DNA from 3 places in the Pseudoalteromonas sp. S408 genome. Region 3 is predicted to be linked to each of the others. Evidence: predicted binding sites of a transcription regulator. Region 3 holds the regulator's gene; each other region holds the start of a gene.
The links. The regulator sigma-54, encoded in region 3, starts transcription at its own class of promoters, with help from an activator protein. The targets are predictions, from matches to a motif close to GTTGGCACGNNNNTNGNNT.

Region 1 (10,318 bases), on a different contig from region 3:
GAAGGTCTTTTAAACCTTTGGCATGCAACAGGTCTTGCTAACTTTACGTTTCCTGGCTTGATAATGATTGCTGTAGGCTGTTTGTTATTGTTTTTAGCGATATCTAAAAACTTTGAGCCTCTGCTTTTATTACCAATTGGCTTTGGCGCGATATTAACTAATATCCCGGTTGCTGGTATGTCTGACCCTGGCGGGCTTTTGTACTCAGTTTACTATGTGGGTATAGATACCGGGATTTTTCCGCTATTGATATTTATGGGTGTTGGTGCATTAACTGACTTTAGTGCGCTAATAGCAAACCCACGTATGTTATTGCTGGGGGCTGCGGCTCAGTTTGGTATTTTTGCGACCTTGTTTGGTGCAATTTTACTTAACTTCATACCTGGTTTTGAGTTTTCGCTTCAAGATGCATCAGCTATTGCTATTATTGGCGGGGCTGATGGCCCAACGGCAATATTTTTAGCCTCAAAGCTAGCGCCTGATTTATTAGGGGCAATTGCAGTGGCTGCTTACTCTTATATGGCGCTAGTACCAATAATTCAGCCTCCTATTATGCGTGCACTTACAACGCCTGAAGAGCGCCAAATTAAAATGCCTGAGCTACGTAAAGTATCTAAAAAGGAAAAAATTATTTTTCCACTTATGGTACTCACTGCAACCGCGATGTTTTTACCAGCAGCAATTCCGCTAGTAGGTATGTTCTGTTTAGGTAATTTAATGCGTGAGTCGGGTGTTGTTGACCGTTTAAGTAACAGTGCGCAAAACGAAATTATCAACATAACGACCATATTTTTAGGGTTAGCGGTTGGCTCTAAGCTTGCAGCAGATGATTTCTTAACGCTAGAAACTATTGGTATTTTAGTGTTGGGCGCCCTTGCTTTTGGTATTGGTACAGCGTCAGGTGTATTTATGGCTAAAGGCTTAAATAAAATATCTAAAACACCTATTAACCCGTTAATTGGTGCCGCTGGTGTATCAGCTGTTCCTATGGCTGCTCGCGTAGTAAATAAAGTGGGACTTGAAAATAACCCACATAACTTTTTACTTATGCACGCAATGGGTCCTAATGTGGCGGGCGTGTTAGGCAGTGCGGTTGCTGCAGGTATTTTGTTGGCACTTGTTGGCTAAATTGATTTTAGATTTCAACCAACCATTGAGCGCAGTTTACTGCGCTTTTTTTTGCCCTGAATTTCTGTTCGTTAATGGTTTCTTGTTTTAAGTTTTTTGTTTAAAGTGGTGGTTCTTCGCAATTTTAAGGATGATCATTATGCTTCACACTCCACTGGCTCACTATTTACCTAATGTTAGTAAACTTGTATTTGGATGTATGGGGTTGGGAGGCGGTTGGAATAAAGACCCAATTACCAGCGCACATCTTAAACAAACCCACGAATGCATTGATAACGCGATTGAAGGCGGCATTAATTTTTTTGATCATGCAGATATATACACTTTTGGTAAAGCAGAACAGGTATTTGGTCAGGCACTGAGTGAGCGACCAGAACTTAGAGAGCACATGTATATTCAGTCAAAATGCGGAATAAAATTTGCTGACGACCAGGGCCCTAAGCGCTATGACTTTTCAGCAGATTGGATTGAGCAGTCGGTAGAAAACTCACTTAAGCGATTAAATACGCAATACCTTGATGTACTAATGCTTCATCGTCCAGACCCTTTAATGGAAGTTGATGAAGTTGCACGTGTATTTAGCTGTTTAAAAGAAAGTGGCAAAGTAAAACATTTTGCCGTATCAAACATGCAGCAACACCAAATCAACTTTTTACAGCATGCCCTTGATATGCCGATTGTTGCCAATCAAATAGAGGCCAGTTTGCAAAAACATCAATTTATAGACGAAGGTCTGTATGTTGGTAACAGCGACGGTAAAGACATTAACTTTACGCCCGGTAGCATTGAATACTGCCGCAGCTTTGATATTCAAATACAAAGTTGGGGTAGCTTGTGCCAAGGTTTATATACCGGTGGCGATTTATCAAAGGCGTCGCAAGCCGATATCAACACAAGTATTTTAGTAAATAAACTTGCTGCAATTTATGGTACCTCTGCTGAGGCAATTGTACTTGCGTGGCTGCTGCGCCACCCTGCATCGATTCAACCCATTATTGGCACGACTAACGCTAAGCGTATAAACGCATCGTGTGAGGCTATTAATGTTCATTTAAGCCGAGAGCATTGGTATGCCCTATATGAAAGCGCTAAAGGCTGTGAAGTGCCATAAAGAGGGTTTTTAATGAACGTAATTATTATTTTAGTGTGTTTATTTATAGCATTGGCAATACTGATCCCATTACTTGAAAAGTACCAAAGCAAAATGGGGCTTGAGGGGGCGGCAAAATACAGTAAATATATTTGGCCATTAGTGATGGGCTCTTTAGTTATTCAACTTATTTATGTATTAATGAATTAGGTGTGTAAAGCTATTAATATAAAATTAAGATGCAAAGCCTTTAATGTAGAACGGCTCTATGTGAGCTAACCAACTTATTTTTAAAATAAAAACACTAAAAAAGCCCTTGCAGGCTAAACCTGCAAGGGCTTTTTAATAAATTAATAACGCGGTTACTTAAGTGCTAGTTGTAATTCGCGATTACGCTCTAATTGAGCAATAAAGTTTTCGGCAATAGGTTTAAATTTAGCAAGCTCAGAGCGGGGGAGTGGCTCAGACTTTGGTAATTTAACCGTTTTAGGATTACGGTGAACACCGTTAACCAAAAACTCATAATGTAAATGCGCGCCAGTCACTCGACCTGTAGCACCTACAGTACCAATTTTGTCTCCTTGTTTTACTTTTTGACCTGTTCTAACAAGCTTTTTGTTAAGGTGTAAATACTTGGTGACATACTGTGTACCGTGGCTAATAAATACGTAGTTACCATTGTACTTACTGTAACCTGCCTTAACCACTTTACCATTACCCGATGCAACAACGGGTGTGCCAGTACGTGCAGCGTAATCAATACCGCGGTGTGCTTTTACTTGCCCTGTAACTGGGTGTAAGCGACGTGGGTTAAAACTCGAGCTAATATATTTAAAATTAACGGGGGCACGTAAAAATGCTTTTTTCATACTACGGCCTTCGGGGGTATAAAAATTGCCATCGGTGTGTCGAATTGCTGTAAAGCGTTGCCCTTGGTTAATGAACTCAGCCGCTATAATTTTACCGGTACCAATAAATTCGCCTTCAACATAGTGAGATTCATAAATTAAACCAAATTGATCGTTTTTACGAATGTCGTTAGCAAAGTCTACATCCCAACCAAAAATATCAGCAAAGTTCATGATTTGGCGCTCGCTTAAACCCGCTGCAATTGCAGAAGTCCAAAAGCTGCTAGAAATTTCACCGCCAGCTGTTTTGGTCAGCGTTTCTATTTCTTTGCTATCTATAGATGTATTGTAGTTACCTTCGTCATCTAGAGTTACATACAACGTATCTGTTTTAGAAATAACGTAACGCAATTGCGCAAGCGTTCCATCTTTACCGGTTGCAAAGCTCAGTACTTCGCCTGGGTGAATTTTAGTTAGCTTGCGAGTTTCTGCGTTAGTGTTAATTAGCTTATGTAGCGTTTGCGCTGAAAAGCCCGCGCGTTTAAATATAATTGCTAAGTTGTCGCCCGTTTTTACTTGGTGGTCGACTAAATCGTATTCTGGAAGTTTTTCGGCTGTTTGCTCTGAATTTAACTCGGTTAATTTTTCGTTGTCATCAACTTTAACTTGAAGCTCGTAGCGCTTGCCAATCTCTAATGCATTTGCATTGTTGTCTTTAGACGCGGTTGCTTTCTCAGATGGAAGAAACGTCAAGGCGGCAATAGCAGAAACCAAACATAAGATAAGCAATTTGTGTTTTTTGGGGAGGGTATTAACCACGTGAACCATAACGTGCCTTTTTCTGCTGTCAAGATAATAAATACATAATATTGCAGGATATACCTAATATTGTGCGAATACCAGTGCTTTGTAGATTTTAAATCGCGCTGAATTACGCTAAAATCGGGCTTTATATGCCTTTTTAGCGCTTAATTTATCTCAGACTATGCGCATTTTATTTAGTTGCATTAATCACTTAAAAAGTTGTTTTAATTAGGTAGAAATTTGTTATGTTAGTTGCACATATAAGTTTGATTTAGCCCTTGTTAAACTAAGGTTATACAAAACAACTAGTAGCCCTCTTTGTTGGCAGAATTTTGGAGTAATAGACTGTGGATTTACAAACCGCTCTTGCAGAGATAAAACGCGGTGCAGAAGAAATATTAATTGAAGACGAGTTAGTTGAAAAACTAAAGTCGGGCAAAAAGTTAAAAATCAAAGCGGGTTTCGATCCAACAGCGCCAGATTTACACTTAGGGCATACAGTACTAATTAATAAAATGAAAACTTTCCAAGACTTAGGTCACGAAGTTATTTTCTTAATTGGTGATTTTACGGGCATGATAGGTGATCCAACCGGTAAAAACGTGACACGTAAACCGCTTACCCGTGAAGATGTTCTTGCCAATGCTGAAACGTATAAAGAGCAGGTTTTCAAAATTCTTGATCCTGCAAAAACAACCGTTGCTTTTAATTCAACGTGGATGGAAAAGTTAGGCGCAGCAGGCATGATTAAACTAGCTGCTAACCAAACGGTTGCGCGTATGCTTGAGCGTGATGACTTTAAAAAGCGATACAATGGCGGACAGCCAATTGCAATACACGAATTTTTATACCCGCTAGTACAAGGTTGGGATTCGGTTGCTTTAGAGTCAGATGTAGAGCTTGGTGGTACTGATCAGCGCTTTAATCTACTTATGGGGCGTGAGCTTCAAAAAGTTGAAGGCCAAAAGCCACAAACTGTTTTAATGATGCCATTACTTGAAGGTACTGATGGCGTTCAAAAAATGTCTAAATCTTTAGGTAACTATATTGGTATTACTGATGCACCTAATGACATGTTTGGTAAAGTGATGTCGATTAGTGATGTATTAATGTGGCGTTACTACGATTTACTAAGTGGTCTTTCGATTGAGCAAATAGCAGCGCAAAAAGAACGTGTTGAGCAGGGTACTAACCCGCGTGATATCAAAATTGAACTTGCTAAAGAGCTTATTGCACGTTTTCATAGTGAAGAAGATGCACAAGCTGCACACAACGATTTTATTCAACGTTTTCAGAAAAAAGCGCTGCCAGATGAAATTCCTGAGCTGACAATAACCATAGCAGAAGACACTATTTTAATAGCAAACTTATTAAAAGAAGCTAATTTAGTTGCCAGTACATCAGAAGCGATGCGCATGATAAAACAAGGCGCTGTTAAACTTAACGGTGAAGAAAAAATCACCGATACCAAACTAGAAATAGCAAAAGGCACAACCGATATTTACCAAGTAGGTAAACGTAAGTTTGCAAACATTACCGTAGCTTAAGTATACGGGGAATAAAAAAACCAGCTGAGGCTGGTTTTTTTATATTCAATTTTTTACTAAGTAAAGCTTAAATGCTTTTTAGAATTTCAATACACACAATAACGAGTACCCAAAAGGCACGCGCCTGATTAAGCCGATTTAATACGGCTGGCACATCGTCAGCGTTAGGTAGCCTATCAGTACCAACACGCATTTTGTTATACCGCTTGTTAAAATACATAGCCGGCCCACCCAGTTGCACGCCAAGTGATGCTGAACATGCACTGAGTAACCACCCTGTATTTGTTTGATAGAAGTGTTGGCCGTAGTGTTTTATGTAGTGAATACTTTGTTTTGTGGCCTTACTCGCAGCAATTGTTAGGGACAATAAACGTACCGGAATATACTCAATAACGAATAAAATAAGCTTTAATGGTTTTAAAAATGCGCTGTTTGGTGAAACATCATGGCGCCATGCTTGCTGCATTAAGGTAAGTAGTCGGTACCCAAGAGCTGCAATGGGGCCTAAAAGTAAAAAAATAAATATAACTACAAAGTAATAACGGGCAGTGCGAAGTATTAAGCTCTCTATAAGTGCTTTAATAATGCCGGCTGTAGAAAGCTTGCTTACTTCACGTGCGAGTATCGGTTTTAATAGTTCGCGCGCTGCTGACTTTTGGTTTTGCTTGGTCAACTTTGCAATGCGACGTGCTTTTTTGGTGAGGCTTTGGCTTTCAAGGCAAAGGTATAAAATAAGCCCTGCCAGTAACTCGGGGTAAAATGCAAATTCAAGCAGTAAAGTAATAATTATTAAAATAACACTAAGCACTAGCACGCAGGCAAGGATGGCCGCTAAATAGTGGTAGCTGTTAGTATTTTTTTTATTGTAAATACGTTTGCCTATGGCGCGAAACACGGCCACTAAAACGGTATTAGGGTGGTACCAACTAACGAGTGGTAAAAAGCGCTCAGCAAGGAGCGCTATTATGAATACAATAAAGTCCAAATGGCTTTGAACAATATTGCTAAGCATTTACAGTGTTACAGCCGTTAGCTTTTCAAGCAGAGCAACAACCATTTTAGATGAGTTAATTGATGCTGTTTCTAGGTACTCTTCAAATGATTGTGGCGATTCTTTACCTGCAATATCAGACATTGAACGAATAACAACAAAAGGTGTTTCAAGCGTATGACAGGTTTGCGCAATAGATGCACCTTCCATTTCTACTGCAAGCATTGAAGGGAAGTCGCTGCGCGCTTTATCAATATGAACAGGGTCACACATAAAAGTATCGCCAGTACAAATAAGGCCAACCAAGGTTTTAACTTCGCTAATTTGTGCAATAGTTTGTTGTGCTGCTTCAACCAATTTAGGGTGCGCAACAAAACCTGCTGGCATTTGCGGTACTTGGCCAATTTCGTAGCCAAAAGCGGTTACGTCTACATCGTGGTGACGAACTTCTGACGATATGACGACATCGCCAACACTTAATGATGGATCAAAACCGCCAGCAGAGCCGGTGTTAATAACGCAATCAGGTTTAAAGTTATCAATAAGTAATGTAGTTGCAATGCTTGATGCTACTTTACCAATACCTGATTGAACAAGAGTAACTGTACAACCCGCTAATTTACCAGTGTAAAATGTAAAACCTGCTTTAGTTAAAATAGCTGGGTTTTGCATTGCTTCACGCAATATTTTAACTTCTGGCTCCATTGCGCCAATAATACCAACATTCATAGTGTTTGATTCCTGAGTTTGAATAGCATGATTATACGTGAAGTTAACAATAAAAAACAAAAAAGCGAGACATTTAAAATGCTCGCTTTAATGCAAGTTTAGTCACCTGATAATTATATTTCGGCTAATGCTGTTGAATGGGCTTTAGCTTGTGAAGGTGATAAAACGGCAGGTTTGTGAACTCGGTTGCGCAATGGGCGCTGTGCTGTCGGTGCAGGTTTGCCTAACTTAAACATAATGGCATCGCGTACTTCTGATGGACGATAGCCTGCTTTTACCTTCATGCGAATGTGTGGAATACCTGCAGCTTCTAAGGCGCCATTCACAAACCAGTCGCGCTGTGCTTTGTGGCCATCTTTGTTGGCGTTATTTACTAAATCAACGGCGGCAACTATGGTCATCTTTTCTTTGTCGATTAACACAAAATCAAGCTGCTTATTTTTGGCTTTGGCAATAGCAGCGCGTTTTGATTTAGGTGATAAACCTTCTTTACAGTCGATGACATCAATAAGCTTAACTCGGCTCACAATTTTGTATTGATCGCCAATAGCACGCTCTAATAGATTTAAAAAGGCGCTTTCTACTTGCGTAAATACGCTTTGTTTACGTTTGAAAGGATAAGGATTACCGCCGTCGTCACTAAATTTTGACGCGGCAATTGATGCACCTACCACTAATACTAAAATCGACAATAAAGCGAATTCCATACGGTAACTCCATAACAACAAATTGACACTGTTTTGTTAAAGCAATTACTGTGCCTAAGTTGTATATGAATTACCGAATGGCGATTTAAGATAACGCAGGTGTTTTATGCTTTATACCCGCCGTTAATACCTTTTACAGCAACAGCTACGGCATCGTGTGCATGAAGCGATTCGTAATGGTTTATTTGTAGCCAGTAATCTGCGTAACTGTCTGCTTCTAATATAGCTTTAATTTTACGTGCTGCATCTTCGCAAAACATTAAATTTTGACCATTTAAACGGGCAAATTCTTGTTCATCTTCACGCTTTACTGCCGCTTGTACGGGGGTTTTTAGCTCGTCTTCAAGGGTGTTTATTAAGTTAACTACATCAAACTCCTGGATGTTGCTATCGAGTTTAACTTTTACGTTAGCAATTGAGCGTTGCGAGTGAGGTGTTGCCACAATGCCTTGTGTCGTGCCAAGCCAATCAAGTACGTCTTTTTGGTTGAGTGTGTCTTGGTTAAACTTTTCGCTGAATGCGTTTTGTATTAGCTGGCGTGCAAGTGCTGCCGAACAAGGGCAAGTAGATGAGTAGGTAACATCAACAGTTAGCTCGTAACTAATAATATTGTTTTCAATTGTACTTGTCAGTGTGATTGGATAGCTTTTCCAGCCAGCTTTCCCACTTAATAGAGACTTGCGGCGAAGTGGAAGCTCAAATTTAAACTCAATTTGCGCCTTATTACTCAAGCCTTCATGGCTTGATATAAAGGTATTAAGCGCTTGGCCAATTGTTTTAGGATTTACTTGTTGCTCTGTTGAGAGTAAATCAAGCGCTAAAAATAAGCGCGACATATGAATGCCTTTGGCGTCTTCTTTATGTAAGTTTACAAATGCGCGCGCTTTAGCATTAACGGTAACAGGGCTTAAATCACGCGATTCAAAAATAAATGGCAGTTCAATTTCACCCATGCCAACCCAGTCTAATTTACCTGTTTGTAATGCGGGAGCGGTGTCGGCTATATCGGGCATATTGGTTTGCATGCTATGTTACTCGTTATTGGCAATGATAAGGCGCATTATTTTACACGAAATAATCAGTGGCTGAAACGAGGACTTTATTGCCAGTCAAAATCGCGTATGAATTTTTACTGTTTTTGTCGCACAACACGAAAATAGCGAATAGAAAAATGCTAAAATCTGTAAAATAGCATTGCCTTACTTATATTTAAGCAAACAGCAAAGAGATAAAACTACGTATGACCGATTATTCTTTGAGCCCTTGGGTTCGGGTGCTTTCAAGTTCTATAGCGCGATTTGGCGAGTTAAAAACGGCTGCCATTTGTTACGCTTTATTTTTAGCTGCGTCTCTTATTTTATCGAGTATGTTTTATTACGTAGCGATAGGTGAATTGTTTCTTGTAGATATTTTGGCTGTGGTATTTTTTTCAGCTGTAGTGTCACCTCTAATTATTAGCGTACTTATAAACTCAATTCGTCAGTTAGACGCTTCATACGCCTACTTAGATAGCGCAACCAAACAAGAAAAGCTATTAAACCAAACACTTAAAGATAATATTAATCGGCTTAATATTGAAATAGATGAACGTAAAATGGCCTTTCATGCCAAACATCGCGCCATTGAAGAGCTTCGTAGAGAAATTGCAGAGCGCAAAAAAACACAGCAAGAGCTAGCTCAGCAAAGCATGTTACAGCGCTCAATTGTTGATTCATCCCCCGATTTATTTTATTACCGCGACAACAATGGGGTATTTGCTGGCTGCAATAAAATGTTTGAAGAAGTAATGGGGAAATCAAGCCGTGAGCTCATTGGTAAAACGGTAGAACAAATATTTCCAAATGACTTTTTATCTGAAGTACTACGCACAGACAAAGAGGTAGAGCAAACTCACAAAGCAATCACCATCGATGTGGGTTATGAAGTTGATGGTGCAACACGCTGGTTTGAATTGCGAAAACTTCCTTTTATAAACGATGAAGGTGACTACATTGGTTTGCTTGGCTTTGGGCGTGATATTACTAGCCGTAAAGAAGCCGCTGAGGCTCTTGAAACCGCATATAAAGATAAAGGTAAGTTTATTGCTACATTAAGCCATGAGTTGCGTACACCGCTTAATGGTATTGTGGGTTTAACACGCATGTTGCTTGATACCGACCTTAATAAGCAGCAGCGCAGTTGGTGTAATACGGTTTTTTCAAGCGCAGAGACGCTCGGGAATATTTTTAACGACATTATAGATTTAGATAAAATAGACAGAGAACAGCTCGATATTGCTGCAAATTCTATCAATGTATCTGATTTTATAAACGATGTTGTGAATTTTGCAGGTTTAATTACAGAGCAAAAAGGGCTGGAGTTTGATATTGAGCGAAATGGTAAGTTAGATATATATGCGCTGCTTGATCCCACTCGTTTACGCCAAGTGGTTTGGAACCTGATAAATAACGCGGTGAAGTTTACCCAGCATGGCA
Region 2 (10,318 bases), on a different contig from region 3:
AAGTATTATGAGTTTATTTATTTCAAACGCACACGCATCAGCTGGTGCACCTGCAGCCGGTGGCGGTATGGAAATGCTAATTATGTTAGCTATTTTCGGTTTAGTTTTTTACTTTTTAATTTACCGCCCACAAGCTAAGCGCGTTAAAGAGCATAAAGGCTTAATGAATGCGATGGCTAAAGGCGATGAAGTACTAACCCAAGGTGGTTTAGTTGGTAAGATTGTTAAAATTGCTGAAGATAAAGATTTCATCGTTATCTCTTTAAATGAGCAAGCAGAAGTGACAGTACAAAAAGCATCTGTATCTGCTGTATTGCCAAAAGGCACAATGAAGTCGCTATAAAAATAATAAGGACGACCCCGTGTTAAACAAGTTTCCAGTGTGGAAGTATTTACTTGTTTTAGCTGTGGTTGCCATTGGCCTTTTATATGCTTCTCCAAACTTGTATGGCCGTGATCCGGCTATACAAGTTTCGGGTGCTAAAGGTGCTGATGTTGATCTCAGTGTTGTAGACAAAGTAAATGAAACCCTTAAAAAACATAACGTAGCGGTTAAATCAACCAAGCTTGAAGGCGGGCAAATACTTGTTCGTTTCAAAAATGTTGAAGAACAATTAAAAGCGCAAGACTTATTGCGTGACTCGCTAAGTGACGATTACATTTCAGCCATTAATATGGCGCCTGCTCAACCTCTTTGGTTAAAATCCCTTGGTGGAAACCCAATGAAGCTAGGTCTAGATTTAAGTGGTGGTGTACATTTCACTATGGAAATCGACATGGCAACAGCGGTTGATAACCAGCTTGAGCAAATGGAACAAGATTTCCGTAGCGATCTGCGTGAAGAAAAACTTCGCTATCGCAGCGTTCGTCGTGTAGCCGGCTCTGACCGCATGCGTGTTGAAATGCGTAACGAAGAAGATAAAGACGCCGCAGAGCGCTTTCTAGAATCTCGTTATCCACTTAACGTATACATTGATGACAGCAGTAACGATAATGCATTTTTTGCCACCATGAGTGAGCAAAAGCTAAAAGAGATTCGTGATTACGCCATCAAGCAAAACGAAACAATTATTCGTAACCGTATTAATCAAATTGGTGTTGCAGAGCCCAACGTACAACGCCAAGGTGCTGAACGTATTATTGTGCAATTACCTGGTGTGCAAGATACCGCTCGTGCTAAAGAAATTTTAGGCGCTACGGCGACACTTGAATTTCGTGAAGTAGACGAAAACGCTGACCCAAGCGCAGCAGCTCAAGGCCGTATCCCAGCGGGTACTGAAATGATCATGAGCCGCGACGGTTACCCTGTAGTACTTAAAAAACGCATTATTCTTGAAGGTAGCCACATCACTGGCGCGCAATCTGGCGCAGATGAATACCAACGTCCACAGGTAAGCATTTCACTCGACAGTAAAGGGGGTTCAAAAATGAATGCCTTTACTAAGCGTGCTATTGGCAAGCGTATGGCAACGGTATTTATTGAATACAAACCATCAGGTAAAAAAGACGAAAACGGAAAAGCACTTCCGCCTATTAAGGTCGAAGAGGTTATTAACGTGGCAACGATTCAAGCTCGTTTAGATCGCTCTTTTCGTATTACAGGTATCGATAACCCAGCAGAAGCACATAACTTAAGTTTACTGCTTCGTGCCGGTGCGCTTGTTGCGCCAATTCAGATTGTTGAAGAGCGCACAGTAGGCCCAAGCCTAGGCCAAGAAAACATTGAAGCGGGTATGACTGCGGTTGCACTTGGTTTTGCGTTTGTACTTGCCTTTATGCTTATCTACTACAACGGCTTTGGTTTAGTAGCTAACTTAGCGCTTGCTGCTAACTTAGTGCTTATTGTTGGAATAATGTCACTTATTCCGGGTGCTACGTTAACCCTACCGGGTATTGCAGGTATTGTACTTACAGTCGGTATGGCGGTTGACGCTAACGTACTTATTTTTGAACGTATTCGTGAAGAGCTAGCCGATGGTCGTAGCCCGCAACAAGCCGTTCATTTTGGTTACGATAGCGCATTTAGCACTATATTTGATGCTAATATCACTACGCTAATTGCGGCAATTATATTGTTTGCTGTGGGCACAGGCCCAATTGCAGGCTTTGCGGTTACATTGGCTATTGGTATTTTAACTTCAATGTTTACAGCCATTGTTGGTACCCGAGCGGTGATCAACTTATTTATTGGTGGTAAACGCATTGATAAACTTTCTATTTAAGGAGCAGACATGCAAATTTTAAGTTTGGGTAGTAGAACCCTTCGTTTCATGTCTCTTCGAAAAGTAGCAATGGGCTTTTCTACGCTATTAATTGTAGCGTCGATAGTTTCAATGTTCACGAAGGGCTTGAATTTTGGTCTTGATTTTACTGGCGGCACCGCGGTAGAAGTGGGGTTTTCTCAGCCGGCAGACCTTAAAAAAGTGCGTAATGTATTAGCTGAGAATGGGTTTGCTGATGCGTCAGTGCAATTATTTGGTTCAAGCCAAGATATATTAGTGCGTTTAGCTCCACGTGGTAGCGACGTAAAAGCAGAAGTGATTGGTAACCAAGTAATTGATGCACTAAAAAAAGCGGACGACAGCGTAGTAATGCGCCGTATTGAGTTTGTTGGCCCAAGTGTCGGTGAAGACTTAAAAGAGCAGGGTGGCCTAGCCATGTTAACTGCGCTTATTTGTATCTTAATCTACGTTGCATTTCGCTTTGAATGGCGATTTGCTGTTGGTGCTGTAGGCGCGCTATTACACGATGTAATTATTACGTTAGGTTTGTTTTCAATTTTGGGTTTAGAGTTCGATTTAACTATATTAGCGGCAATATTGGCGGTAATAGGTTACTCACTTAATGATACTATTGTTGTATCTGACCGTATTCGTGAAAACTTCCGTAAAGTACGCATCGACGATACCGTTGAAATTATCGATATTTCACTCACGCAAACACTTAACCGTACTCTTGTTACATCAATCACCACTATTTTGGTATTGATTGCATTGTTTGTATGGGGCGGACAAACTATTCATGGTTTTGCTACTGCATTATTGTTTGGTGTATTTATTGGTACGTATTCATCTGTATATGTTGCAAGCTCAGTTGCGCTTGCAATGGGGGTGAGTAAAGAAGATTTAATACCAGAAGTAATAGAAAAAGAAGGTGCAGATCAAGATCCAATGGCAATGCCATAATCTTAAATGCATTAAAAAAACCGCTCAATGAGCGGTTTTTTGTTGCCTGAAATATAAGAATTTGAAATAAATATGTCATACACAGTTGCTATTTTATTGCTCTAATCAAAATGATAATTGAGCCCAGTAGTGACCCTTCAACGACAAGCCTTAGAGGCTATTTTATATAGCGGAGAAGTAACCACGTTATTTCAGCCTATTTTAGATATATCTGGTCAGCTCATTCTTGGTTATGAGGCACTTAGTCGCGGTCCTCAAAGTAGCCCATTAGGAATGCCCAACTCGTTATTTAAAGCTGCGCATCAAGAAGGCCTTATTTCTGAGTTAGAGCTGCTGTGCCGCTCAAAAGCAATAGAAAACTTTGTTAAGCTAAATCTGCAAGGTAAGCTTTTTTTAAATGTAAGCCCAAAAACGTTACTCGATCCTTGCCACCCAAAAGGCGAAACACGACACCTAACCGAGCATTTTGGTTTAGCGACTAATCGTGTTGTTATAGAAGTGACAGAGCAAGACAAAGTAGATAACGACGACTTATTAATTAAAACCATTGCGCATTACCGAGAACTGGGCTTTACCATTGCGATTGATGATTTAGGGGCTGGCTACTCTGGCTTGAAACAGTGGTCGGCACTGCGTCCCGACTATGTAAAAATAGACCGCTATTTTATCGATCATTGCGATCAAAGTGAGGTAAAAAAAGAGTTTTTAAAATCAATTATTGTTTTAGCTAAAGCAACAAACACCTTAGTGATTGCAGAGGGCATTGAACGCTCTGAAGAGCTAGCATTGGTTGAAAGTTTAGGCATTAATAACGTACAAGGTTTTTTATTTGAACGACCTAACTTGAAACCAAGCCGTGATTTTAGCTCTGCGCAAATACAAGCCCTTACATTTAAATTATGTGATCAGTTTGACCAATCAATGGCAATTGGTGCGCTAAGCCAGCCACAAAAAGCTATTGCAAGTGATACCCGTTGCAAAAACGCGCATTTACTTTTTGAGCAAGATAAAACAATTATTAGCATACCAGTAATCAATCAACAGGGGCGGCCTGTTGGCTTACTACATAAAGACCAACTTACCGAGGTGTTTGCAGCACCCTACGGTCATGCCCTTTATGATAAGCGCCCTGTTATAGAGTTAATGGATAAACAACCCCTAATTGTTGATGAAGACCAAAAGCTAGATACGGTGAGTAAGCAAATAACTGAGCAAGACTTCGATATTAGGCGCCATATTGTTATTACTAGAGATAGCAATTATTTAGGGCTCGCGCCACTAAGAGATATTTTAAAACACATAACAGAAGAAAAAATTCGCCACGCACAGCACGCTAATCCGCTAACAATGCTGCCAGGTAATGTCGCTATTAACGAGGCTATAGAGCAAAGGTTACGCAATAAAAATAAATTTCACCTAGCTTATATTGATCTGAATCACTTTAAACAGTTTAACGATCTTTATGGCTACGCTAGTGGCGACAGTGTCATTAAATTATTGGCTGATGTAACAGTGCAAGCCTGTGTAAATAGTGCTAACTTTGTAGGGCATATTGGTGGTGACGATTTTATGGTTGTTTTTGATCAAAATGATGCGGTAAGTATTTGTAACCGTATTATTGAACAGTTTGAACATCGTTCTCGTACCTTTTTTACGCCCGACCATATAGCCAGTAAAGGTTATTGGGCTACAAACCGAGAAGGTGAAAAGCAGTTTGTACCGTTACTTACCTTATCAATAGGATTAGTTGAACCCGATTTACAGCAGTGTAAAAATAGCCATCAGGTTGCAGCATTAGCAACGGATGCAAAAAAAGAAGCCAAACGATTTCGTCATAGCTATCTTTTTACATGCAAGCGAAGGCGCCCAGGGCCTGCAGTAGTGCGATTAGCAACTAGTAAAAAGGTAATTTACTAATAGGTGATCATGATGTTGCCATTAAAGTGTATCGTATGCGTAGTTAGCTTGTTGATTGGAAGTGCTGTAGCAAGCGAAGTCAATACTGTAAAAATTCCGAAAGATCAACATGCGCATTTTGCTCGTGATGATTACCTCTATGATATGCTAACCAAGGCATTGATAAGAGCCCAATACCCTGCCGAAATAGAGCTTGTTGATGTACACCCGCATCAGCAGCGTAACTTAATGTCACTTGATGACGGCTCGCTTGATTTATATTGGAGCATGAGTAGCCCTGAACGAGAGTCATTGGCAACCGCCATCAAAATTCCATTGTTTAAAGGTTATATAGGTAAAAGAGCGCTAGTTACAAATAAAGACAATTTAGATAAATTTAAAGACATAAAAACGCTTGAGCAATTATCAAAGCTTAGTTCGGTACAGGGGCACGACTGGCCTGATATGCGCATATTGGTTAATAACGGTTTAAACGTGAGGCCATTATCAAACCTAAAAGCCATGTTTGTGCTTACTAGCCAAGGCCGCATAGATTATTTTCCGCGCTCATTTATTGAAGTAAATTCTGAGCTTTTAGAGCCACAGCATAAAAATTTACGTGTTGTGCCTAATTTATATATTAGCTACCCAACAGCGCTGTATTATTTTGTTTCTAAGGATAAGCCCGAATTAGCGAAAGCGGTTGAGCAGGGAATAAAAATAATGCAGAAAAATGGCGAGTTTGATGCGCTATTTTATGAATACTTTGCAACAGATTTAAACTCCCTTCCTTATACAAAAGGGGAAACTATTGAAATTAAATTGGTAAACCCTTACTTTTAAAAACAAAAAAGGAGCCTAGGCTCCTTTTTTAGTTGTACCAATTATATTGGTAAAAGCAATTTATTAGCGAAGTAACGACTCAGTTAACACTGGGCGAATTTCGCGAATAATAGCTTGAGTCAGTTTTGGTGCGCCACAAATGATATTGCCACTGTGGTTATAGTTATTACCACCAGCAAAATCGACAACCATACCACCCGCTTCTTTAACCATTAGCTCGCCTGCAGCAGAGTGCCAAGGTTTTAAGCCAATTTCAAAAAAGCCATCAACACGGCCAGCTGCAACATACGCCATGTCTAATGCAGAACAACCTGCACGACGAATATCAGCAGTATGAACAAATAATGCTTTAAACGCTTCAGTGTATGCGTCTGTATGTTGTTTATGCTTAAAAGGGAAGCCCGTTGCTAAAACTGTACCAGCAAGAACGGTTGTTTTGCTTACGCGTAAACGTTTGCTGTTAAGTTGTGCGCCTTGACCTTTAGATGCAGTGAAAAGCTCACCACGGATTGGATCATAAATAACGGCTTGGTCTAAACGACCTTTAACTTTAAGTGCAATAGAGATTGCGTAATGTGGGATACCTTTGATGAAGTTTGTTGTTCCATCGATAGGATCTACAATCCATTGGTAATCATCATCCTTGCCTTTGTGTTCACCTAGTTCTTCGCCCACAACAGAGTGAGTAGGGTAAGACTGTAAAATAGTGTCACGGATTACGGCTTCGGCTTCTTTATCAATATTAGTTACTAAGTCGTTAGCGCCTTTTTGTTGCACTTCAACTTTTGATAAGTCTTCGCTAGCGCGAAGTAAAATTTTGCCTGCGTTACGCGCAGCGCGAACCGCAATGTTTAACATTGGATGCATGGAGTTACCTTTGGGTTGTAAAAGAACGTTTGTATATTTCAGCCGGCGTATTTTAGCGACTTTTGACATAAAGTAAACAATAAACCCTAAATACTTGTGAGTGTTTTTTGTACAGCATTGAAAGTGTTGCACATTTAATTTAAATCATCGTGTATCTGCTCTATTACATATAAAAACTATAAAAAAGCACTTTACCTAAAGTTAGCTTGAGGTTTTATGATGCGTTTAAATTAACTCACAAGGACACAGTATGTATTTAGAACACGTAAACTTAGTTGTTAAAAACATCGATACCATGATTCGTTTTTACCAAGCTATTTTCCCGCATTGGGTAATACGAAGCGAAGGACGGGGTGATTGGTATGGAAAACCAAGGCGTTGGATCCACTTTGGTGACGACACGCAATATATAGCAATGAGCGATCATGGTGAGGGTGAAAACAGAGCGCTTTCAGGACATCAAGTTGGTTTTGCTCACTTTGCTTACGTAACGGCTAATTTAGATAATACGGTATCACGTTTAAATAAAGCGGGTTTTGCAGCATATAAGCACGGTACTAAAAATCCATTTAGAAAAAACATCTACTTCAGAGACCCTTCGGGTTTTGAGGTTGAGTTTGTAGAGTATTTGTCCGATGTTCCTGCTGAGCGAAATAATGATTTATAAGCCTGCAATTATAATATGGCTGCTAAAAAGCAGCCATATTAAAGCAAATACGGTTGTACTTATTTGTTACTTACCCCTAGCTGTGCCTTCAAATCGTTTGCAAAGCTAATAAACTTTTCTTTTATGGTACGCTTTACCTTTACTTCAACCGACCCTAATATTGCTTTGCCTTCAATATGAATGGTAGGGCCTTGGCGCTTATTTAATGTGACTGATTTGTTTTCTAAGGTGCTTAAAATACAAAACATTTTAGACACTACATTAACATGCTCGGGTACATAAATTTCGTCGCTACCAAAAATACAATTAACATGAATTGTCACGTTTTGATGTGTAAATATAGCGTCGGTGAAATCGAGTACCACAGAGCCCATATAATTATTTAGGTAAATATTTTTAGGCACTACCCATTGTCCGCTTCTCTCGTTTGAGCCCAAAATACTACGAAGTGTAATATCGTCATCACTATGCTGTTGTGCACTGTAATTTGGCGTAAACTGCGATTGTTTTTCAGCTTTGTATTGCTTGTCGGTATTAAGTGTTAGGTCTTCTACTAACGTTAGCAGCACTAAATTGTCTTTGGCGTCCATTGCTTGATCTAATCGTCTTTCAAATGCCTCAACCGATATAACGCCATGGCTATAGTTATAAATTAACTGATCAATCACCTGTTCGCGTACTTGCTCTATTGGGCGGTCTTCAACTTTAACTGACATGAGTAATTCCTTATTGTATTTGCTATTAGCTAACTAGATAGCAAACCGTATACCACAATTAATTTTATTTATAATCAATGATTTAGTTTTATAGTGCTGAATTGTTAGTTGTTATATTAACGATACATTAACCAAAATAGCAATAATCTAGTAATTTTCACACTTTGAGAAAGTTTTACTCACTTCCCTGTAAATAGGGGGAATACGCCAAAGCTGTAACAATACAAATTTATCATTAAGTGATTGATTTTTAATGTTAAATAAAGTTGGCTTGATGTTCGCATTAGTTAAAGTGTCTTTAATCAAAAGGAGAAAGATTATGAAAACATTTAACAAATCTATTATCGCCGCGTTAGTTCTTGGTACAACAGCAATGGGTGCACATGCAAACAGCTGGGAAAACGAAAGTAAAGATGCTTGGATTGATGGCAAGGCAGAAACTGTGCTTCTTATGAACACAGACCTAAACAACTTTGACATAAACACTGATGTAACAAATGGCAAGGTAGTACTTACAGGTAAAGTTGATAGCGAAGTAGAAAAAGAGCTAGCAGAAGAACTTGTACTTAGTCTAGATGGCGTCATGGACGTTGAAAACAGCCTAACCGTTGTTAAAAACATGAGCGCTAAACATACAGATTCTAAAATGATGGATGATGATAACGACCTAACGGACGCTAAAATCACCACCGTTATTACAACACGTTTCCTATTTGATTCAGAAGTAGGTGGAACCGATATTGATGTAGATACCGATAATGGTGTTGTTACATTAAACGGTTCGGTTGAATCATCAGCGGAGAAGCAGTTGGCAATCGAAATTGCTAAAAATGCTGAAGACGTTCGTGATGTGGTAGATAACTTATCTATCGTAGCTGAATAACGTTATACTCAAAGCCCAGCATTGCTGGGCTTTTTGTTTTTAATTGTTTGAAGGAGCTAAATAATGGATATCATTCGTATAATACTGTCTGTTTTGCTGCCACCACTGGGTGTTTTTTTACAAGTGGGCTTAGGTATGCATTTTTGGATTAATATTTTATTAACGCTGTTGGGTTACTTCCCAGGGTTAATACATGCAATTTATATTATTGCTAAAAAATAATGCGTTGCTGAGTTATATTTATGCTAGTTGTAAGTAAATATCGCTCAGCGCATTCAATTAATAAATATTATTTTTAATAGTTTTTACCGCACCCACTCAAAATTTCCCCAAATTTAGCCACTCAGCCCCTTTAAAAGATTACAATTTAAGCAGTTAGCTTACTGATTGTTAAAATAAAGGTTTTTGGTAGTGACAAGCCCTAAAAAAGTTTTTATACTGCAACCCGCTTTAGTCGCTCTGTGGCTAAACGCTTCAAAAATTAACTGCCTTGCAGTTATATAAAGTTGGCCCCTTAGCTCAGTTGGTTAGAGCACACGACTCATAATCGTTAGGTCCCCAGTTCGAGTCTGGGAGGGGCCACCACTTTTAACCTTTAACATAATCACTATCAGATAGTTAAAGTATATTCAGAAATTTTTTTACACCTTTTTTTACACCCCTATAAGTTATCATTGCTCAATTTCTTTGTCTATTAGACGTTGAAATAATGCTTTTAGCTCTGGGAATTCCAGTTCCGCTTTCTCTACCATGCGGTCTTTCAATTCGCTGAGCTTTTCAATACTGTGATTTCCATACGATTCTGCTTGCTCTCGAGGTAAACGGCCCAAACATTTTTCTTTTTGCCCTTCTGAGGCTGAAACATCAAGTAGTGCTTGCTCTACTAAATCTCTGATCCTGTGCTGAGTGAAACTACTTATGCTTTTTAAATCTGCTTTAGTTGATCCTAATCGCTCCTTTTTAGCTAATAGGCTAGCTTTCACATCGCTAAATTGTTTGTTTAGAGTTGTATCAACCTTACCGCGGTTGTATGGACTTTCAAACATGAACAAGGGCTCACCATTACAATCCTTAGTTACGTTCACATCCCTTTGTTGTTTACTTTTTTCTGTACTCAGTATATCAACTAGTCGCTCAGGGATAGGGTGTCGTCTAAACCCAGTTTTACTTTCAGGGGCGGGCACTTCAATAGACTGGTCATCTAAGTTGACGCGAGTCCACTGCCGTTCGTTAGTATTCCTCTCACGAGTTGATGCCATAA
Region 3 (10,318 bases):
TCAGAAGTTGTTCATCGCCAATTGAATTTCGAGAGAGCTCGCCGCTCACTCGAAACTGTTGCTCGTCAATTTGGCTTATGGCCAATTTAGTCATTCGAGCTGTTACCTCTAAATTGAACTGGAAGCTGACTTTTTTGCTCTAAAAGATCACTTACCTTGTCGATACCTTGTTGACGTAAAATACCTTGCAGTTCACTTTGCTTGGCATCTAACAAGCTTATGCCTTCAGCAATCATGTCGTATGCACGCCACTGCCCACTGCGATCTTCACGAACTTTAAAATCAATGCGGATATCTGGCTTACCATCTTCAATTATTTTTGTTTTTACTACAACTACATCCTGACCTTTAAATGGTTGTGGTGTACCAAATTCAACTTGTTGATTAGTATATTGGGTAAATACACCAGCGTAGGTCGCAACTAAATACTCTCTAAACACGCCAATAAAGCGCTGAATATCTTTAATTGCTTGTGCCTTTTCAGCATCATCAGTAATTGCGCGTACTTTAGATACTTCACTTCCTAGTACACGAAGTGCTGCGTATTTATAATCAATATAGGGCATCAACTCTTCTTCAACGATAACGCGAAGGTACTCTTGATCTTTAACAATCAATTGTTGATCTTTTTTTATACGGTCAAATGTGTATTCCGATACTTTTCGTACCATTTTATTTGGATCGTCTAATTTTACTTCTGCAGCACTCACCGTTTGCACTAGGCTCAATGCGCTAAGTGTTATAATAGTTAAATACTTTTTCAACATAATAATTACTCACTACCTTGATTGAATAGAAACTGCCCAATTAATTCTTCTAATACAATGGCAGACTTAGTATCAATAATTGAATCTCCATTGCCTAGCGCTTTACTTTCTACGCCAAATAAATCATCAATTGCTGTATCTTGTTCATTGTTAGTTACTGTTTCACCTAAACAGCGCTGTTCCGCTGAACTAGAAGCAATAACAGGGTTTATACCTAAGTATTGCTCGCCTAAAATACCCGATGTAAGTATTGATATAGAGCTTGTATCTGAAAAACGACATAGGTATTGCGCATCAATGGTCATATCAACCACAGGTAAAAACTCCTTTGGATGAACATAAATCGACTCAACTCGACCAATTACCACACCACCCACTTTTATAGGGGCACGTGCTTTTAATGAGCCAATATTTTCAAATTTTGCATTAAGTGAATAGGTTTCGCCTGAGCCACTAATACCCGCATTCGCTACTTTAAGCGCTAACATAGCAAAAGCTAAAATGCCAAGCGCTACAAAAAAGCCAACTAAAATTTCTAATTTCCGTGAATTCATTATTTATACCCTAATTAGCTAGTAAACATTACCGCTGTCAAAATAAAGTCGAAACCTAAAACGGCCAATGACGAATGTACAACTGTTTCGGTGGTTGCTTTGCTGATCCCTTCCGATGTTGGAACACAGTCATAGCCTTTGTAAAGTGCAATCCAAGTTACAACTATTGCAAATACAAAACTTTTAATTATGCCGTTTAGCACATCAGCCTGAAACGACACTTGCGATTGCATAATTGACCAAAAACTACCAGTATCTACACCTAACCAATCAACCCCAACTAAATGAGCACCTATAATTGCAACGGCAGAAAATATAATTGCAAGTAAAGGCATGCTAATAAAGCCAGCCCAAAAGCGGGGTGCAATAATACGTTTAAGTGGATCAATTGCCATCATCTCTAACGATGAGAGTTGCTCGGTGGCTTTCATTAAGCCTATTTCTGCGGTAAGTGCACTACCAGCACGCCCCGCAAATAATAGTGCAGTAACTACGGGGCCTAACTCGCGTAATAAACTCAGCGCAACAAGCGGCCCTAAGCTATCTTCAGCGCCATACCCTACTAATACGGTGTAGCCTTGCAGTGCGAGTACCATACCGATAAACAAGCCAGAAACCATGATAATTAGTAGTGATTGCGAGCCCACCATATAAAGCTGGCGGACAAGCAGCGGTGTGCCTTTTTTAAAATTAGGAACATGCGCAAGTGCACTAAACAACATATAAGCTGAGCGGCCAAGGGCAGCAAAGCGCCCAAGCGTTTTATGCCCTAACTTTTGAAACAGATCCAACATTAGGCTTTTTCTCCAAGCAGCTCATCTGCATAGGCTTGCGCGGGAAAATGAAATGGAACAGGGCCATCCGACAAACCTTTTAAAAATTGCTGAACTAGCTCAGACTCATGATTGCGCATTTCATCTGGTGTACCTGAGCCTATTACGCCCTGATCGGCAATAATAATAACGTGATCGGCAATACTCATGACTTCAGTCACATCATGGGTCACAATTAAAGACGACAAACCCAATACTTGATTGAGCGATTTAATTAACTTTACAAGCACGCCCATTGAAATAGGATCTTGGCCAGCAAACGGTTCGTCATACATAATAAGCTCTGGATCGAGCGCTATTGCGCGCGCAAGAGCTGCACGCCTTGCCATACCGCCAGATAACGCTGAGGGCATTAAATCTTTAGCACCACGCAAACCCACAGCCTGCAGCTTCATTAGCACAACTAATCGAATAAGGTCTTCACTTAGTTTTGTGTGCTCGCGAATCGGAAAAGCAATATTGTCAAACACAGACATGTCAGTAAACAAAGCACCACTTTGAAATAGCATGCTCATTTTTGTACGCGCTTCGTATAATTCTGAGCGCGTCATGGAAGGAATACTGCCACCTTCAAATAAAATATCACCCGAGTCAGGTTTTAATTGACCACCAATTAAACGCAACATCGTAGTTTTACCAATGCCGCTTGGTCCCATAATCGCAGTGATTTTGCCTTTAGGCACACTAAAGCTCATATTTTTATATATGACCCTATCGCCTCTGGAAAAGCTAACATCCTTGACTTCTACTATTGATTGCGACAAGTCGCTCTCCATAAAAATGTTCACTAGTGCCCCTATTTTAAATCTTTTTGATCCAATATGGAAAAAACAATTCGTAAGATTTTGTAATGTACGTGCAAAACACACATTAAGACTCACTTATATTCACTTAACCAACACTTAAAATAGGACCTGTAACCCTGTCGAAATCAAATTTAAAGTAAACTGTTTAGTATGTAGGTAAGGCTGAGCTATTGAAGAGTGATTACTTCCTATAAATTGATACTTAAAGGCTGCCAGCTCCTACTAATTAATTTTTAGTAAAATGAATTAGTCTACGTAGTTGACCTTACTCTTTTATTTATACTTTCATCGTGGCATTTGTTACTATTCGCGCCATTCCTATTTTGAACAACTGGCTTAATACAATGGTTACCTCGTTTGTTATTTTGATTCTTGGTTTTGCAGCCCTAGTTTGGAGTGCTGACAGGTTTGTTTATGGTGCTGCGGCACTGGCTAAAAACTTTGGTGTACCAACCTTAATTGTTGGTTTAACCGTTGTAGCCATGGGCTCATCAGCACCTGAAATGATGGTGTCGGCCTCTGCCGCATTAGCAGAAAAAACCGACACCGCGGTAGGTAACGCAATTGGCTCAAATATCACAAATATTTTGCTGGTGTTAGGTATTACCGCTTTATTTAGGCCTCTTAGCGTTTCTTCAAGCACATTAAAACGTGAAATCCCGTTAGTGCTTATTATATCGCTGGCTACCTGGTATATATTTTCAGATAACTACTTTTCGTTCACCGAGGGCGTTGCGTTATTAATTGGTTTTGTTGTATTTATTGGCGGGCTAATTATTGTCTCGCTGCGTGCTAAAAATCAAACAGACCCATTTGTATCAGAAGCATGTGACGAAGTACCAAACGACGTACCAACTAACAAGGCCATACTTTGGTTGGTTATTGGTATGGTTTTACTCCCTATTAGCGCACATTTTTTAATTGATTCAGCGGTGGATATTGCTAAATACTTTGGCTTAAGCGATTTAGTGATTGGCTTAACAATTATTGCAATAGGAACTAGCCTGCCTGAGCTTGCTGCCTCGATTGCGGGCGTACTTAAAAATGAAGATGATTTAGCGCTGGGTAATATTGTTGGCTCTAATATTTTTAATATTCTTGCAGTATTGCCTTTTGCAGGCATTATTAACCCTTCAGTTATTGACCCGTCGGTTGCTAACCGCGACATACTAATAATGATTGGTGCCACTGTTGCGCTTATTATCATGTCATTGAACTTTAGGGGTGCTCAACGCATCAATAGAGTAGAAGGCGGCTTATTATTAATCGCGTTTTTGGGCTACCAAGGGTATATTTTTAGTCAAGTAGGGTAAGTAATGGCAACGCTAAATTTTATTGAACAAGGCTTACGTGTATTAGATATAGAGCGCCAAGCTTTGAGTGATATTACACAATATGTGGATGAAAATTTTCATCAAGCATGTCAATTAATATATGATTGCCAAGGCCGAACTATCGTTATAGGTATGGGAAAATCAGGTCATATTGGTAATAAAATAGCAGCAACATTAGCAAGTACTGGCAGTCCTGCTTTTTTTGTACATCCGGGTGAGGCCAGTCATGGCGATCTGGGGATGATCACTAAAAATGATGTGGTTATGCTCATTTCTAACTCTGGTGAAACAAGCGAAGTACTCAATATAATTCCTGTTTTAAAACGCCTTGGCGCCAAAATGATAGCCATGACAGGCAACGCCAGCTCAACGATGGCCACGCTTGCAAACGTACATATTTGCATAAAAGTACAAAAAGAAGCCTGTTCGTTAGGCTTAGCTCCAACCGCAAGCACAACAGCAACACTTGCAATGGGTGATGCCATGGCGGTTGCACTTTTAGAAGCCCGCGGTTTTACAGCTGATGACTTTGCACTATCTCACCCCGGCGGTAGTTTAGGTAAACGTTTGCTGCTGACCTTAAAAGATGTCATGCATAGCGGTAAAAACACACCTATTATTAATGTTACTCAAACTATAAAAGATGCGCTAATTGAAATGTCAGCCAAAGGGTTAGGTATGACGGCCATAGTTGATTCTCAGCAGCAACTTGTAGGGCTATTTACTGACGGTGATTTACGCCGTATTTTAGAACAACGAATTGATATACATACAACACAAATAGATGTTGTGATGACTAAGTCCTGCACCACTGCAACACAAGATATTTTGGCCGCTGAAGCGTTAAATATTATGGAACAAAAACGTATAAATGGCTTAATAATTGTTGATGAGCAAAATCACCCTATTGGTGCATTAAATATGCAAGACTTATTAAAAGCAGGAGTACTATAAATGCAATTTGAAGAGCTCTACCAACCTCTAAGCGAAGACGCAAAAGCCCGTGCTAAAAAAATAAAGCTGCTTATTTGTGATATCGATGGTGTGTTTTCTGATGGTCGTATTTATCTGGGTAACCAAGGTGAAGAGCTCAAAGCGTTTAATACAAAAGATGGCTTTGGCATTAAAGCGCTAATTAACAGCGGCTTTGACGTTGCGGTTATTACCGGACGACACTCAAAAATAGTACAACAGCGTATGACAAGCCTAACAGTACAACACATTTACCAAGGTCAAGAAAACAAACTCCTCGCTTATGAGGAGCTAAAAACAAAGCTTAACTTATGTGATGAGCAAATTGCCTACATTGGCGATGACGGCCCCGACATGCCGGTAATGGAGTTAGTAGGGTTTGCTGTTGCAGTAAACGACGCACATCCGCTGATAAAACGTTTAGCGCATTACACCACACAAATGCTTGGTGGATTTGGTGCAGTGAGAGAGCTTACCGACCTGCTAATGCTTGAAAACAACAAACCCTTGACCACCAAAGGTACGAGTTCATGAATGCAGCGCGCATCATATTAAGCGTTTTATTCATCAGCTGTATGGTTTGGCTTTGGTACCCTTATTTCACACAAGTAAGTTTACCGCAGCAAACCGAAGCAGACATTATTGCAAAGCCCGATTACACTGCCATAGAGCTAAAACAAACAGCGTATGACGAGAATGGGAAAATTAGCCATAAAGTAACGGCAGCGCGAATGGAGTTATATCAAGAATTAGGATTTACCTTTTTTGATAAACCCATTTTTACTCTTTATAACGATAAACAAACGTGGCGAATTAACGCTAACGAAGCAACACTATACGAAGGCAGACAATTAATACTAGAAGGTAACGTTGTTGCTAGTAATTTAACTGATAACGCAATGATAGATAAAATAAATGCTGATAATATTCAGGTAGATATAAAATTACTAACGATGCAATCAGAACAACCTGTCATTGTTACAGGACCCAATTTAAAGATCACCGGTAAAGGCCTCGAAGCCGATTTAAAAACCGAAGTGATAAAACTAATTAACCATACGCGAACTATTTATTATGACCAATAAACTATTAACACTCTTTATTATTCCAACATTTATACTTGCACTCGGTGCAAATGCTGCTGAACCAACGGCGCCACTTGCTGCAAATCAAATTTCGATTAGTGCAGATAAGCAAGAAGGTCAACTAAAAGAAAATGTAGGTATATTCGAAAAAAACGTTGAAATTATTCACGGCGACAGAAAAATTACTGCTGACCGCCTAGAAGTGCATAAACGCGATGAATTGGGTGATAACAAGCAACTGTTAATTGCCACAGGTACACCCGCTTATTTTGAAGAAAAACAAGCCGACGGCACAATAATGAGCGCCAGCGCTAATGAAGTTAGATACGATGTTTCTAAACGTTTTTTAACATTAATTGGAGATGCACAGGTCTCTCAAGCTGGGCAAAAAATGAATGCAAAAAGTATTACCTACGATATTGAGCAACAACTCATTAGCGCCGAAAAAGATGAAAGCTCAACTGACCGCGTGCACACCATTTTAGTACCTGTGGAGCCAAAAAAAAGCGATAAAGGTCAGCCATGAGTACATTAAAAGCAGAGCTATTAGCCAAAAGCTACAAAGGCCGAGAAGTCGTTAAAAATGTAGGCTTAGAAGTTAAAGCCGGTAGCATAGTGGGTTTACTTGGTCCAAACGGTGCGGGTAAAACCACCACGTTTTATATGATTGTAGGCTTAGTCCCTAGCGATAAAGGTAAAATATCTATCGACGAGAACGATATTACTCTTTTACCTATGCACAGTCGTGCTAGATTAGGCATTGGCTACTTGCCGCAAGAGTCGTCTATATTCAGAAAGTTAACCGTATATCAAAACTTAATGGCTATTTTAGAAACTCGAAAGGAGCTCACTAAGCAAGCCAGAGAAGATACACTTAATAATCTATTGGATGAATTTAGCATTCAACACATTCGCGACAGTAAAGGTATGGCACTATCGGGCGGAGAGCGTCGCCGAGTAGAGATTGCACGTGCTTTAGCTGCAGATCCAAAGTTTATTTTATTAGACGAACCGTTTGCCGGCGTTGACCCTATTTCAGTGTTGGATATTAAAAAAATTATTGAACACCTTAAAAAGCGTGGTATTGGTGTATTAATAACAGACCATAATGTAAGAGAAACCCTTGATGTTTGCGAAAAAGCCTACATAGTTTCTCATGGGGAACTGATTGCTTCTGGTACCCCTGAACACGTATTAAACGATAAAACTGTACGCGATGTATATTTAGGCGAGCAATTTAGGCTGTAACATTTACGCCTTATTTGTATGCATCTGCTAGTATTAATTATAACAACTTAAAAGGATTGTTAGAGATACATGAGGCAATCACTACAGCTGCGCATGGGCCAGCAACTTACAATGACACCTCAGTTGCAACAAGCTATTCGCTTGCTGCAATTAAGCACATTGGATCTTCAGCAAGAAATACAAGAAGCGCTCGACAGCAACCCATTACTTGAGGTTGAGGAGCAAGACTATGCCGATGACCTTGCAGGCAAAAATGAGCAAAAAGCAGATAATGATGAAGTGACAGTAAGTGCATCTGCAGATGAAGTCCCCAGTGAGTATGAACAAGACAGTGGTGAAGCCCTAGCAAAAGATACCGTCAGTGACGACATGGCAATGGACGTTAGCTGGGATGAGTACATGAGTGCCGCCCCAGCATCGTCTTCAGGCCCCATGCCTGAAGATGAGTCTATTTATCAAGGTGCATCGACTGAAACGCTTCACGAATACTTAATGTGGCAATTACAACTAACGCCATTTAGCCCTACGGATGAAGCGATTGCTATTGCAATAGTTGAAGCCGTGGACGACTCAGGCATATTAACCCTCAGCTGTGAAGAAATTTTAGAGAGCTTTAATCAAGATAACGACGATGACGTTGAGGTTGAACTTGATGAAATTGAAGCAGTTTTAAAGCGTATTCAATTATTTGACCCTGTTGGTATTGCAGCACGAAGCTTACAAGAATGTTTGTGTATTCAGTTAAATCAATTTGATAAAGGCACCCCTTTTATTGACGAAACAAAAATGATTTTAACCGAGCACATAGATTTGTTAGCTGCTCGCGACTACCGTACATTAATGAAAAAAACGAAGCTCAAAGAAGATGAGCTTAAAGAAGTAATGACACTTATTCATACGCTTAACCCAAAGCCTGCAGACACAATAGTGCGAGAAGAGTCTGAATATGTAATACCAGATGTGTCAGTTAAGAAAATTAAAGGCCGCTGGGTTGTTGAACTAAACCCAGACAGCATGCCAAAAATTCGTGTAAACAGCCAATATGCTGCAATGTCGCGTACAGTTAAGTCGAGCGGTGATAGCCAGTTTATTCGCTCACATTTACAAGAAGCTAAATGGTTTATTAAAAGTTTAGAAAGCAGAAACGACACGCTTTTAAAAGTAACTAACTGTATCGTAAAACAACAACAAGGCTTTTTTGAACACGGTCCAGAAGCCATGAAACCTATGGTTTTAAATGATGTAGCCGAAATGGTAGAAATGCACGAATCGACAATTTCGCGCGTAACGACTCAAAAGTACATGCACACACCGCGTGGAATATTTGAGCTTAAATACTTTTTCTCAAGCCATGTAAGCACCGAAAATGGTGGAGAATGTTCATCCACAGCGATACGAGCACTTATCAAAAAACTAATCGCAGCAGAAAACTCAGCAAAACCATTGAGTGATAGCAAAATTGCGGATATATTGGCTGAGCAAGGAATTAAAGTAGCAAGACGTACAATCGCAAAATACCGCGAATCTCTTGCTATTCCACCGTCAAATCAGCGAAAGAGTCTGATCTAAGACGCTAAACAAAGAGGGTAATGCTTATGCAACTAAATTTAACTGGTCGTCATGTAGAACTAACTGATTCATTAAGAGACTATATAAATACCAAATTTGCGAAGCTAGAAAGGCACTCTGATCATATTAATAATGTTCATGTCATTCTTGATATAGAAAAATTAAATCAAAAAGCAGAAGCAACTATTCATGTAAGTGGCGCTGAATTATTCGCATCCACTGAACATCAAGATATGTATGCAGCGATTGATTCATTGATTGATAAGCTTGACCGTCAAGTAATTAAACACAAAGAGAAGCTTGCTCGACACTAATATGATGAAACTAAGTTCACTTATATGCCAGGACTGCAGCAAAGCTGCGGTCCTTTTTAATAGTAAAAAAAGAATTTTAGAGTTTATTAGCGAGCTTGCTCACGATAAATTACCGTATTTGTCTCAACAAGATATTTTGGGCGCTTTATTAACTCGCGAAAAGCTAGGTAGCACAGGAATAGGAAGAGGCATAGCTATTCCACATGGTCGAATGAGCGGCGCACAAGAACCTTTAGCATTAGTATTAGTAAGTGAAACACCGATTAACTTTGATGCTATAGACAATCGACCAGTTGATATTTTTGTTGCACTCATCGTACCTGATGGCGATAACCAGCAACACTTAAAGACGCTAGCGACGATAGCTGATAAACTAAAAAATAAAGAATTTTGCAAGCAGCTACGCTGTGCTAAATCGGACGCCGAGCTGTATCAAATTATTGTTGACCAATCGTAGTAAATTTAAAGGGTGATTAATGGAGTTGATTATCATAAGTGGCCGTTCTGGTTCTGGTAAGTCGGTTGCTTTACGCGTTGTTGAAGATCTAGGTTATTATTGCGTAGATAACATCCCTGTAAATTTATTACCTTCTTTGGTAAGAAGCGTTTCTGATAACTACGATAAAATCGCTGTAAGCATCGACGTGCGAAACTTGCCAAAAGAACAAGATGAATTTAATCATATTATTGAATATTTACCGGGTTTTACAAAACCAACACTATTTTATTTAGACAGTGAAGATCAAACATTAATTAAACGTTTCTCAGAAACAAGACGCTTGCACCCTCTATCAATCGATTCGCTTCCGCTAGATTTAGCTATAAAAAAAGAAAAA

Region 1: a site for sigma-54 is predicted at 7,884-7,902, ahead of CWB62_RS05395 (DUF2726 domain-containing protein). Genes of this name have one in related genera too.
Region 2: a site for sigma-54 is predicted at 8,440-8,458, ahead of CWB62_RS04290 (BON domain-containing protein). Genes of this name have one in related genera too.

The regions. Positions count from the first base shown of each region.
Region 1 covers NZ_PNDY01000004.1:314,171-324,488, forward strand. The annotation lists gene CWB62_RS05365 (sodium ion-translocating decarboxylase subunit beta) at 1-1,128, shown strand, start outside; gene CWB62_RS05370 (aldo/keto reductase) at 1,268-2,239, shown strand; gene CWB62_RS18625 (hypothetical protein) at 2,252-2,428, shown strand; gene CWB62_RS05375 (peptidoglycan DD-metalloendopeptidase family protein) at 2,581-3,894, opposite strand; gene tyrS (tyrosine--tRNA ligase) at 4,218-5,417, shown strand; gene CWB62_RS05385 (cobalamin biosynthesis protein CobD/CbiB) at 5,485-6,429, opposite strand; gene mtnN (5'-methylthioadenosine/S-adenosylhomocysteine nucleosidase) at 6,430-7,137, opposite strand; gene CWB62_RS05395 (DUF2726 domain-containing protein) at 7,251-7,844, opposite strand; gene folE2 (GTP cyclohydrolase FolE2) at 7,949-8,869, opposite strand; gene arcB (aerobic respiration two-component sensor histidine kinase ArcB) at 9,085-10,318, shown strand, end outside.
Region 2 covers NZ_PNDY01000004.1:74,958-85,275, forward strand. The annotation lists gene yajC (preprotein translocase subunit YajC) at 8-343, shown strand; gene secD (protein translocase subunit SecD) at 363-2,222, shown strand; gene secF (protein translocase subunit SecF) at 2,232-3,185, shown strand; gene CWB62_RS04265 (bifunctional diguanylate cyclase/phosphodiesterase) at 3,315-5,102, shown strand; gene CWB62_RS04270 (substrate-binding periplasmic protein) at 5,115-5,924, shown strand; gene suhB (inositol-1-monophosphatase) at 5,988-6,791, opposite strand; gene CWB62_RS04280 (VOC family protein) at 7,042-7,458, shown strand; gene CWB62_RS04285 (LiaF domain-containing protein) at 7,518-8,174, opposite strand; gene CWB62_RS04290 (BON domain-containing protein) at 8,494-9,057, shown strand; gene CWB62_RS04295 (YqaE/Pmp3 family membrane protein) at 9,121-9,279, shown strand; tRNA gene CWB62_RS04300 (tRNA-Ile) at 9,566-9,642, shown strand; gene CWB62_RS04305 (hypothetical protein) at 9,729-10,318, opposite strand, start outside.
Region 3 covers NZ_PNDY01000022.1:99,173-109,490, forward strand. The annotation lists gene CWB62_RS15705 (STAS domain-containing protein) at 1-94, opposite strand, end outside; gene CWB62_RS15710 (MlaC/ttg2D family ABC transporter substrate-binding protein) at 87-767, opposite strand; gene mlaD (outer membrane lipid asymmetry maintenance protein MlaD) at 773-1,321, opposite strand; gene mlaE (lipid asymmetry maintenance ABC transporter permease subunit MlaE) at 1,336-2,115, opposite strand; gene CWB62_RS15725 (ATP-binding cassette domain-containing protein) at 2,115-2,930, opposite strand; gene CWB62_RS15730 (calcium/sodium antiporter) at 3,305-4,273, shown strand; gene CWB62_RS15735 (KpsF/GutQ family sugar-phosphate isomerase) at 4,277-5,248, shown strand; gene kdsC (3-deoxy-manno-octulosonate-8-phosphatase KdsC) at 5,249-5,800, shown strand; gene lptC (LPS export ABC transporter periplasmic protein LptC) at 5,797-6,351, shown strand; gene lptA (lipopolysaccharide transport periplasmic protein LptA) at 6,341-6,877, shown strand; gene lptB (LPS export ABC transporter ATP-binding protein) at 6,874-7,599, shown strand; gene CWB62_RS15760 (RNA polymerase factor sigma-54) at 7,669-9,168, shown strand; gene hpf (ribosome hibernation promoting factor) at 9,195-9,482, shown strand; gene ptsN (PTS IIA-like nitrogen regulatory protein PtsN) at 9,487-9,939, shown strand; gene rapZ (RNase adapter RapZ) at 9,959-10,318, shown strand, end outside.